DNA from 2 places in the Paenibacillus sp. 1781tsa1 genome. Region 1 is predicted to be linked to the other one. Evidence: predicted binding sites of a transcription regulator. Region 1 holds the regulator's gene; the other holds the start of a gene.

Region 1 (4,436 bases):
ATTATGGCTGGATACAGCTTCACTGCTGCCAAGCAACTGTAACACTTGTTGACGTGCTTTGTTCAGGCTGATACCCAGGTTATTGAGCACACGTGCTGCAACACCCTCGCCTTCACGAATCAATCCGAGCAGGATATGCTCTGTGCCTACATAGGTATGGCCCAATTTACGAGCTTCATCCATAGACAGTTCAATTACTTTTTTCGCACGTGGCGTATATGCAATGTTGGTAGGTTGCTCTTGGCCGCGGCCAATCAGCGTTTCTACTTCATCCTGAATTTTTTCCAATCCGAGTCCCAGGCCGATCAGTGCTTTGGCTGCGATGCCTTCGCCTTCACGAATGAGGCCGAGCAAAATATGCTCAGTACCGATGTTATTATGACCGAGACGGACAGCTTCTTCCTGCGCGAGTGCGAGCACCTTTTGGGCCCGTTCCGTAAATCTTCCAAACATCATATCTCCTGCACCTCCATGGTTTTGGATAAAACGAGGGTTCCAAACCATCCCCGTCGTATTCTTCATATCATTTTTGTTTGCAGCCGTGCTGCGAATAAAGTCATTCGGCATTCGTACATGCCTTATTATATAAAAGCCGCAATGCGGCATGAAACCATAATTCAATACAATATCAGGCTAAGCTAGGGCTGCTTCGCTGCATTGATCGTATCACGAATCAACTGAGCACGATAGATGTCACGTTCATCTGTCCGCATATCTTCGCCATATGTTTTCTGCAAAAATCCCGGCTGTGTCATCACATTCAACTCATTCATTACCGTGATAGACAGTCCATCCAACAAGCCGAGATCCACGCCAAGGCGTACATCCGATAAGCGTTGTGCAGCTTCCTTGGAATCTACAATAGCTGCATGAGACAATATGCCGTAAGAACGCATGACACGATCCGTAATTCGAAGTCTGGAGTCGGTAATTAACCGTTCTCTGGCTGTACGTTCATGACCAATCATCTGTAAAACAACACCATGCAGGTTCTCAATGACTTCCTGTTCGGTCTGCCCCAGTGTAATCTGATTCGAGATCTGGAACAGGTTACCCATAGCTTCGCTGCCTTCACCGTATATCCCTCTTACAGTCAATCCCACTTGGGAAACTGCGGTTAAAATACGGCCAATCTGCTGCGTCATCACCAAGGCAGGCAGGTGCATCATGACAGATGCTCTGACACCTGTACCTACATTAGTAGGACAGCTGGTTAAGTATCCTCTGCGATCATCAAAAGCATAATCCACGTGCGCTTCAAAAGCATCATCTATTGCGGAAGCTTTCTCCCAGGCTTCTTTCACCTGGAACCCCGGATAGAGGCACTGGATACGAAGATGATCTTCTTCATTAATCATAATACTGACAGACTCATCCTCACTGAGAATAACCGCACCATTCCTGGATTCATTCGCAAGACTTGGACTGATGAGATGTTTCTCCACCAGCACCCGTTTGTCGAGTTCGTCAATATCGATCAGATCCAAAGTATGAAAATCCCCAAAGGCATGAACGTCATCGTATTGAAGTACTTCGCTCAGCTTATTCAGCACCTCTTCCGATTGCTCATTAGAAGCCAGCATCGGAAACGGAACATGCTGAAGGTTGCGCGCAATCCGGACACGGCTGCTAATGACGATTTCGGAATCAGCCGCATCACTGCGCATCCAGTCGCTGAGCGCCTTCTCTGTAAAGCGCAGATTAGGCATTACGCATCCCTCCTACTCATGACAAACTTTACTCCTGAGCTATTCCTTTTTCAAGTCCTCTGATCTGGTCACGGATCTGAGCCGCCTCTTCAAATTCCTCTTGGGCGATGCTCTCCTGGAGCTCACGCTTCAGATCAGCGATTTGCCGTTTCACCTTAATGCGACCACCAGCTCGTGCAGGCACTTTGCCTACATGGGACGTACTACCATGAACCCGCTTGAACAAAGGGTCCAGACGGCTGTCAAAATATTTATAACATGAACTGCAGCCAAATCGGCCTATCTTGCTGAATTGTGCGTACGTCATACCACACTCTTCACACTGAAGTGCTTTTGCAGGTGGTGTTCCTGCCGATCCACTTTTGCCGGCTGGATCAAAATCAAGCAACCCGGACAACAAGTTGTGAATGGAAAACCCACCTGCTGTTCCAGGAATCATTTCCCCTTTTTCGCGGGCACATGACTCACAAATATGGAATTCCGTCTTCTCTCCATTTACAATCTTCGTAAAATGTAGTGTCGCCGGACGTTTATTACATTCTTGGCACAGCATAATGATGTACCTCCTTTGACCCCGATAGTTTTCATTTACCGAGCAAAGATATTAACATCGCCTTTAACATTCTGGCACGAATTTGATCCCGGTAAGGAAGTTTGACCAATATAACCTCTCTAGATACAGCTGCTCGCATCAACCCAGCTTCACGCTTGCTCAAGAAACGTGCTTCTTCCAATTGATAAATCAGACCTTCGGCAGCTGTCTGCCCGATCTCATCACCAATACTATGGTGCAAATGATTATGCAGAGCTGAATGGGCTGGTAATTCAATGCGCTGTATGCGAACATAACCACCACCACCGCGTTTACTCTCTACCAGGTATCCCTTCTCGAGTGTAAAACGTGTGCTGATGACATAATTGATCTGGGAAGGTACACATGAGAACTGATCTGCCAGATCATTACGCTGAATTTCAACCATTCCTTCGGGACTTTCATGCAAAATACTCTTCAGATATCGTTCGATAATATCAGAGATATTACGCATCCAATCATCCTCCACTGTCTGAAACGTTAAGTCAATAAGGACCCACACGCCCCCACAGAGTACACCTTCTCTACCCATTTAACCAATCAGGAAAACAGCGAATCTTGCTTCCACAGGTATCAACAGGAGAGCGAAGGAAGCACGAAGGTCCTTTAATATTCCCTTGATCCTCCGATGTAATGAATCCCGTATATTGGCGATCATGCATCAGATTGTAGAAAGAAAGCTACTTAAGTATTAAACCTTTAGTTGACTTTGACTTTCTTTGACTTTATATACATTATAGCATATTTTGTGGGTTTGCCAAGTGGGGTCACTATTCATTTTTTACGATTTTACACGAAATATTCCCCAGACACAAAAAAACCTCTCCAAAACCGCTGGAGAAGTCCATTTGTCTTTCAATTACGCCTTATTTCTATATAAGCTAATCCAGTTAAATCGAGCAGTGGAAGTAGTCATCAAAAGAAATCGAGTAAATAGGTTTCCCGTTCAGGTATCGCTTGTTCCAGAGCCTTGATTGCTGTGTTCGGTCCGTGAATTCTTCCCATTCGTGCCATTTCCGTTGGTCTGCGATATCCCATCAGCACCGCAGTAAGGGCTTGAATATCTACCTTAATAGTCTGATCATCAGTAACTGGCTCCGAAGTTTTCCATATGGATGCTGTTCCATTCATTGCTACGTTCAATTGCCATACTCCTTCATTCCACGGAGCGTGGGAATCCTCTACCTGTAGAACAATCTGCACCGGTGAGTCCTGGCTTGCAAAAGGATACTGGGATATAAACTGCTCCACACTAACGATACGCGCCATAAAATAAGGTACGATCTCCTGCTGAATCCGCGGGTTATCCAATTGGAAAGCAAGCGTATCACTTGCAGGTGCCTGCAACGTAACTTCCTGGATCATGGAATCATGGTTAGCAATGAAGGTCCACAGTCCTTGCCTAGCCTCTTCGTTCAGATAGATGATCTCTTTAATGGTAAACTTATTTTCCTTAACCTCATATAAAAGATAACCTTGTGCTGCATCAGCTTTATCGTAATATACAGCCTTCTGGCTGCTTCCATTAACCAAAACTGAATTCTCCCACCTTGCATCATCCCGAACCAGAGTTCCGTTATAACGCTCAGCATAAGCACTGTATACTTCCTTTAATATGTTGAGGCTCGGATCTCCACGCCGAATTGTTCCAGGTGTCGCTTTTTTCATAGGCAAATGAGCTGTAGGTACTTTATACCGTTTAAATTCAACATACGTCTCCCATCCATACTTTCGATAGAAACCAAAAGAGAATGGATGCAAGAACGATATACTTTGTTTGTTACGATTCATTTCTTCCAACGCATGCTTCAGCAGACCCGCTACCCAACCTTTGCGTCTATACTCTGGCCAGGTGGCTACACCCGCAATACCGCCCATCTCGAACGATCTACCATGAATATAGGTTTGAAAAGGAATAATGTGAAGTTTGGCTCCTAGCTGCCCTTCCTCATATACACCCCATATATCCTGTGACGAAAATTGACTCCGCCGTTTTTCTTTTTGTTCTTCACTCATTACTACTTGAAAAGCATATTCGGAGAGTGCCATCGCCGGTTCAAAATCATCTACCGTCAATTTTTGAATTTCCATACCGCCCTACACCCCATTCGCTAGAGTTATTATCAATCCAAATC
Region 2 (4,436 bases), 6.1 Mb from region 1:
AGTACTGCAGAAACAGCTGCATCTGCTCAAAAAGCGAATGCTGCCAAAGTTCAAAAAGTATCCAACTTGCTGAAGAATACGTGGAAAATCAGTGCAGACGACATTCAAACCAGCCAGTTCTCTGTACAACCCAACTATACGTATAGCGAAAAAGACGGACAACAAATTAAAGGATACACAGCGCATCATACACTGACAGTCACGTATCGTCAGATGGACAAGATCGGCGAGTTGCTCGATGCTGCTTCAGGGGCAGGTGCCAACAATATTGAGAATGTACGCTTTACTGTAGAAAATCCGGAAACTTATGAGTCCCAAGTGATTGAGAAGGCTGTTGCCAATGCAGATGTGAAAGCTGGCGCCATTGCAAAAGCAGTTAAACGTCAACTGGGTGCTGTTCTTTCCGTGAGCCAAGGTGACGCCAATGTGCCTGTATTCTATGCAAGCGAGGCGTTAATGTCCAAAGCCCAAGATACAGCAGGTGGCACGGAGATTGAAACAGGCCAGGTTAAAGTAAGTACAATCCTGAATATTACGTATGAAATGAAATAAACAAGAGTGAACCAGGATTGTAAGCTCAAGTAACCTTTACAAGTTTCATTTGAAGGGTACAACGAAATAATGACAAAGACTTTGTCCTGTGGACAGAGTCTTTTTTTGTTGCAAAAGCAAACTTTAATGAAGTTTGATAGGAGGGAACCCTTTTTGAAGCAACATGAAATGCTGTATATTGGTATCTTTTTTGTATAGTTGTTCGTGACAAAAAGGTCATATCCCCTTATATTTTCCGTCTGATATTCATCAACATTGTAACTCGAGCTGTAAACCTTTCCGAAATTGGGTTAATTATAATAAAGAGGTGAGCGTATGAGATATGCGATCAGGTCAGGATTACATACGCAATGATACCTAATTGTGAATTCAGAGAGGAGTTTTATATATGACATCATGGAAAAAATGGACAAGTGCGTTGCTTGCAGCAGGAATTATTGTAGGTAGTGGTTCGGTATGGCAGGATAGTTCGGTACAGGCGGCGTCTGTATCCTCGAAAGTGACAACCCCGGCTGAGGTAACTCTGAAATCGGGTGGGAAAACACTGACTCAAAAAGGACTTCTTCAAGGTGGATCGACTTGGGTCTCGCTGACAGCGGTCAAAGATGTAGCGGGCGGTACGTTGAAATATGATGCCAAAACCAAGTCATATACGGTAACAGCAGCCAACAATGCGATGACTGTTAGCTTGATGGATGGACAGCCAAACGTTTACATTAACGGTTATTACCCTCAGGTGGAAGCGAAATTGATTCAAGGTCGATTATATATTCCATTCTCGGCAATGAGAGATTATCTGGGTGTACAGGGAAATTGGGATGGCAAAACCAAAACGTTAACACTCAGCAAGGTGAAACAAAATAGCGTGAAAGTTAAGGCGGCCACAGTTAATGTCACTGTGAAAAACGCTGAAGTAGATGTTCAATATCCGCAGGTAAGTGGACTTGCCAGCAAAGAAGCTGAAGCGGCCATCAACAAAGTGCTCAAAGATGAAGTGGACACGGCTGTTGCTGCTTTCAAAAAACAAACCACTGAATTTGGCGGGGCAACCGCAAAACGTCCATATGCTTTTGAAACTTCGTATGTCGTGACCTACAATGAGAACGGCGTGCTAGGTTTGATCACTCAACGTTATGAGGACTATGCAGGAGCACATGGCATGACAACCCGTACCGGCCACACCTTTGCACTGGACACAGGCAAGGAGCTTACATTAGATGATGTGCTGCAAAATAACAAAACCATGCGCGAGACGTTGGGTAAAAAAGTGGGCGAGCAACTGAAAGCCCGCGGTGGATACCTGGAAGGTTACAAAGGGTTGAATAAGGACCAGGATTTCTATGTGACACCAACAGGGGTAGTTGTGTTCTTCCAGTTGTATGAATATACGGCGTACGCAGAAGGCTTCCCTGAAATGCCATTCACGTATAAAGAGCTTCTCCCTAAAGGCACAGAACCTTTCAGTAATGTAACTGGAACCAAATAACGAACTATTATTGTGCACTCTTCGGTTATCCTTCTTATAAAATGAAAAAAAGAGCCCTCATCATAATTATGATGAGGGCTTCTTCTCGTTAGACAACACAATGAGGTGTTGCTGATTACGTTAGGTATTGATATGTTAACGCGTAGACCGGGGTCTACATCACACTTAGATGCCTTGGGAACCTACGTTTTCAATAACTTTATCAATGATACCGTAATCGGCAGCTTCAGCAGCACTCATGAAGTAGTCACGATCTGTATCTTTCTCGATCCGCTCCAGAGGTTGACCTGAACGCTCAGAGATGATGCGGTTCAAGGTATCACGCATTTTCAGGATGCGGCGAGCACGAATTTCGATGTCCGAAGCTTGACCTTGAGCACCACCAAGCGGTTGGTGAATCATGATTTCACTGTTAGGCAACGCAAAACGTTTCCCTTTTGCACCAGCGTTCAGCAAGAATGCACCCATGGAAGCCGCCATACCTACACAGATGGTAGATACATCCGGTTTGATGAATTGCATTGTATCGTAAATGGCCATACCGGCTGTAATCGATCCGCCTGGGCTGTTGATGTATAAGTGAATGTCTTTCTCCGGATCTTCCGCAGCCAGGAACAACATCTGTGCCATAATGGCATTAGCCACTACATCATTAACATCGCTACCAAGGAAAATAATACGATCCTTCAGCAATCTGGAGTAGATGTCATAGGCGCGCTCACCCCGGTTGCTCTGTTCAACGACCATTGGAATAAAACTCACGTGAAAAACCTCCTCGGAATGTAAATGTTATTGGTGTTTATATTTAAACTGTTACCGTATTACCCACATAATAAACAATTCCAAACAAAAAGTCAAAGAAAGTCAAACTAACTTGCAAAAAAAAGAAACCTTTCCGGTTTCATTGGTTAAAAGGGTTATGAGCTGTTAAATAAAAGTGGCGCGCCCGCCAAGAATCGAACTTGGATCTCAGGCTTCGGAGGCCTACGTCATATCCATTGGACCACGGGCGCACATTATGTGACAGCAATAATGATTATAGCTCATGAAATATTTAATTGCAAGCAATTCGTGATGTGTATTGGTTTGGATTAACCTAAAAATGATCATGATGAAGAAGAGTGGATAAAGAGTGCATTTAAGTAAATGCTATTAGAGGTTTTGGACATGCCGGATGAAATGTATTCTGAGCGATATGTAGACGGGATTCATTTGTTTCTTCTATATATGGTATGCGTGAGCTAGTCCTTGATCATGGAAGTCTAGGATTGTGAAAATAGGCGCGTACAAACGCTGAATGTGTGTCGAAATAACACGTTGAAACACTTGCATGTCACGTCAGTTTTAGGTAGAATAGACGTGGGACTTAAAAAGTTAACCCGGGACGTTTTAGGGCCACGAAAGAGAGCTTGGAACGAGAACTTGCGGGAGTGGAAAGCATGCGAACGATTTTAGAAGTACAAAAGCAGCTTCTGCCTGATCTCATGGATGTCTTGAAAAAGAGGTATACGATTCTGCAGCAGATCATGTTATCGGATGTGATCGGACGGAGAACGTTAGCTAATTCCATGCAGATGACCGAGCGGGTTCTGAGGGCTGAGACCGATCTGTTAAAGGCTCAGGGACTTATTGAAATTGACAGTGCAGGAATGAAGATCAGCGAGGCAGGGTATGATTTGCTGCAGCAGTTAGAGCCCGTAGCCAAAGAGTTGTTCGGATTATCCGAGCTGGAAGAGCGCATCAAGCAAGCCTACGGTCTGCAAAAGGTAGTTGTGGTTCCTGGCGATTCGGACGTATCTCCATTTGCCAAAAGGGAACTGGGCAGAGCCGGAGCGAAGGCTCTCGGCAATATCATGAGTGACAACGACGTTGTCGCCGTTACTGGCGGATCAACAACGGCCGAAGTCGCAGAGCAACTGACTCCGCCAACATCGCTCAAAGGTGTCTGGTTCGTACCGGCACGCGGTGGACTTGGAGAAAGCCTTGAAATTCAGGCAAATACGATTGCATCTACGATGGCAAAACGGGTAGGAGCGCAATATAAACTCCTGCATGTACCGGATTTGCTTAGTGATCATGCCTATGAATCATTAATCCAGGACCCCAGTGTTCAGGAGATTCTGCAGCTGATTCGAAAATCGCGGATTGTTATTCATGGAATTGGTGATGCCGTGGAGATGGCGACACGACGTAAACTTGCTACAGAGATCATAGATGAACTTCAGGAGCAGGGAGCCGTATCTGAATCTTTCGGTTATTACTTTAACGATCAGGGTAAGGTGGTACATACCATGCTTACACTGGGGATGCGACTTCAGGATATTGAACGAACCGATGTAGTGATTGGAATCGCAGGTGGCAAAAGCAAAGCTGCTGCTATACATTCCGTGTTGCGATT

The links. Region 1 encodes CtsR, which represses protease genes until heat stress. Its sites were predicted from a motif close to ATGGTCAATAAAGGTCAAACA; they were not measured.
Region 2: the regulator CtsR is predicted to act here: its motif matches at 2,889-2,909, upstream of clpP (ATP-dependent Clp endopeptidase proteolytic subunit ClpP).

What each region holds. Positions count from the first base shown of each region.
Region 1 is NZ_JAMYWY010000001.1:6,233,301-6,237,736, forward strand. It holds gene NKT06_RS28105 (ATP-dependent Clp protease ATP-binding subunit) at 1-456, opposite strand, end outside; gene mcsB (protein-arginine kinase McsB) at 639-1,709, opposite strand; gene mcsA (protein-arginine kinase activator protein McsA) at 1,738-2,262, opposite strand; gene NKT06_RS28120 (CtsR family transcriptional regulator) at 2,294-2,755, opposite strand; gene NKT06_RS28125 (GNAT family N-acetyltransferase) at 3,217-4,392, opposite strand.
Region 2 is NZ_JAMYWY010000001.1:181,598-186,033, forward strand. It holds gene NKT06_RS00895 (SIMPL domain-containing protein) at 1-552, shown strand, start outside; gene NKT06_RS00900 (stalk domain-containing protein) at 941-2,038, shown strand; gene clpP (ATP-dependent Clp endopeptidase proteolytic subunit ClpP) at 2,204-2,800, opposite strand; tRNA gene NKT06_RS00910 (tRNA-Arg) at 2,977-3,051, opposite strand; gene NKT06_RS00915 (sugar-binding transcriptional regulator) at 3,478-4,436, shown strand, end outside.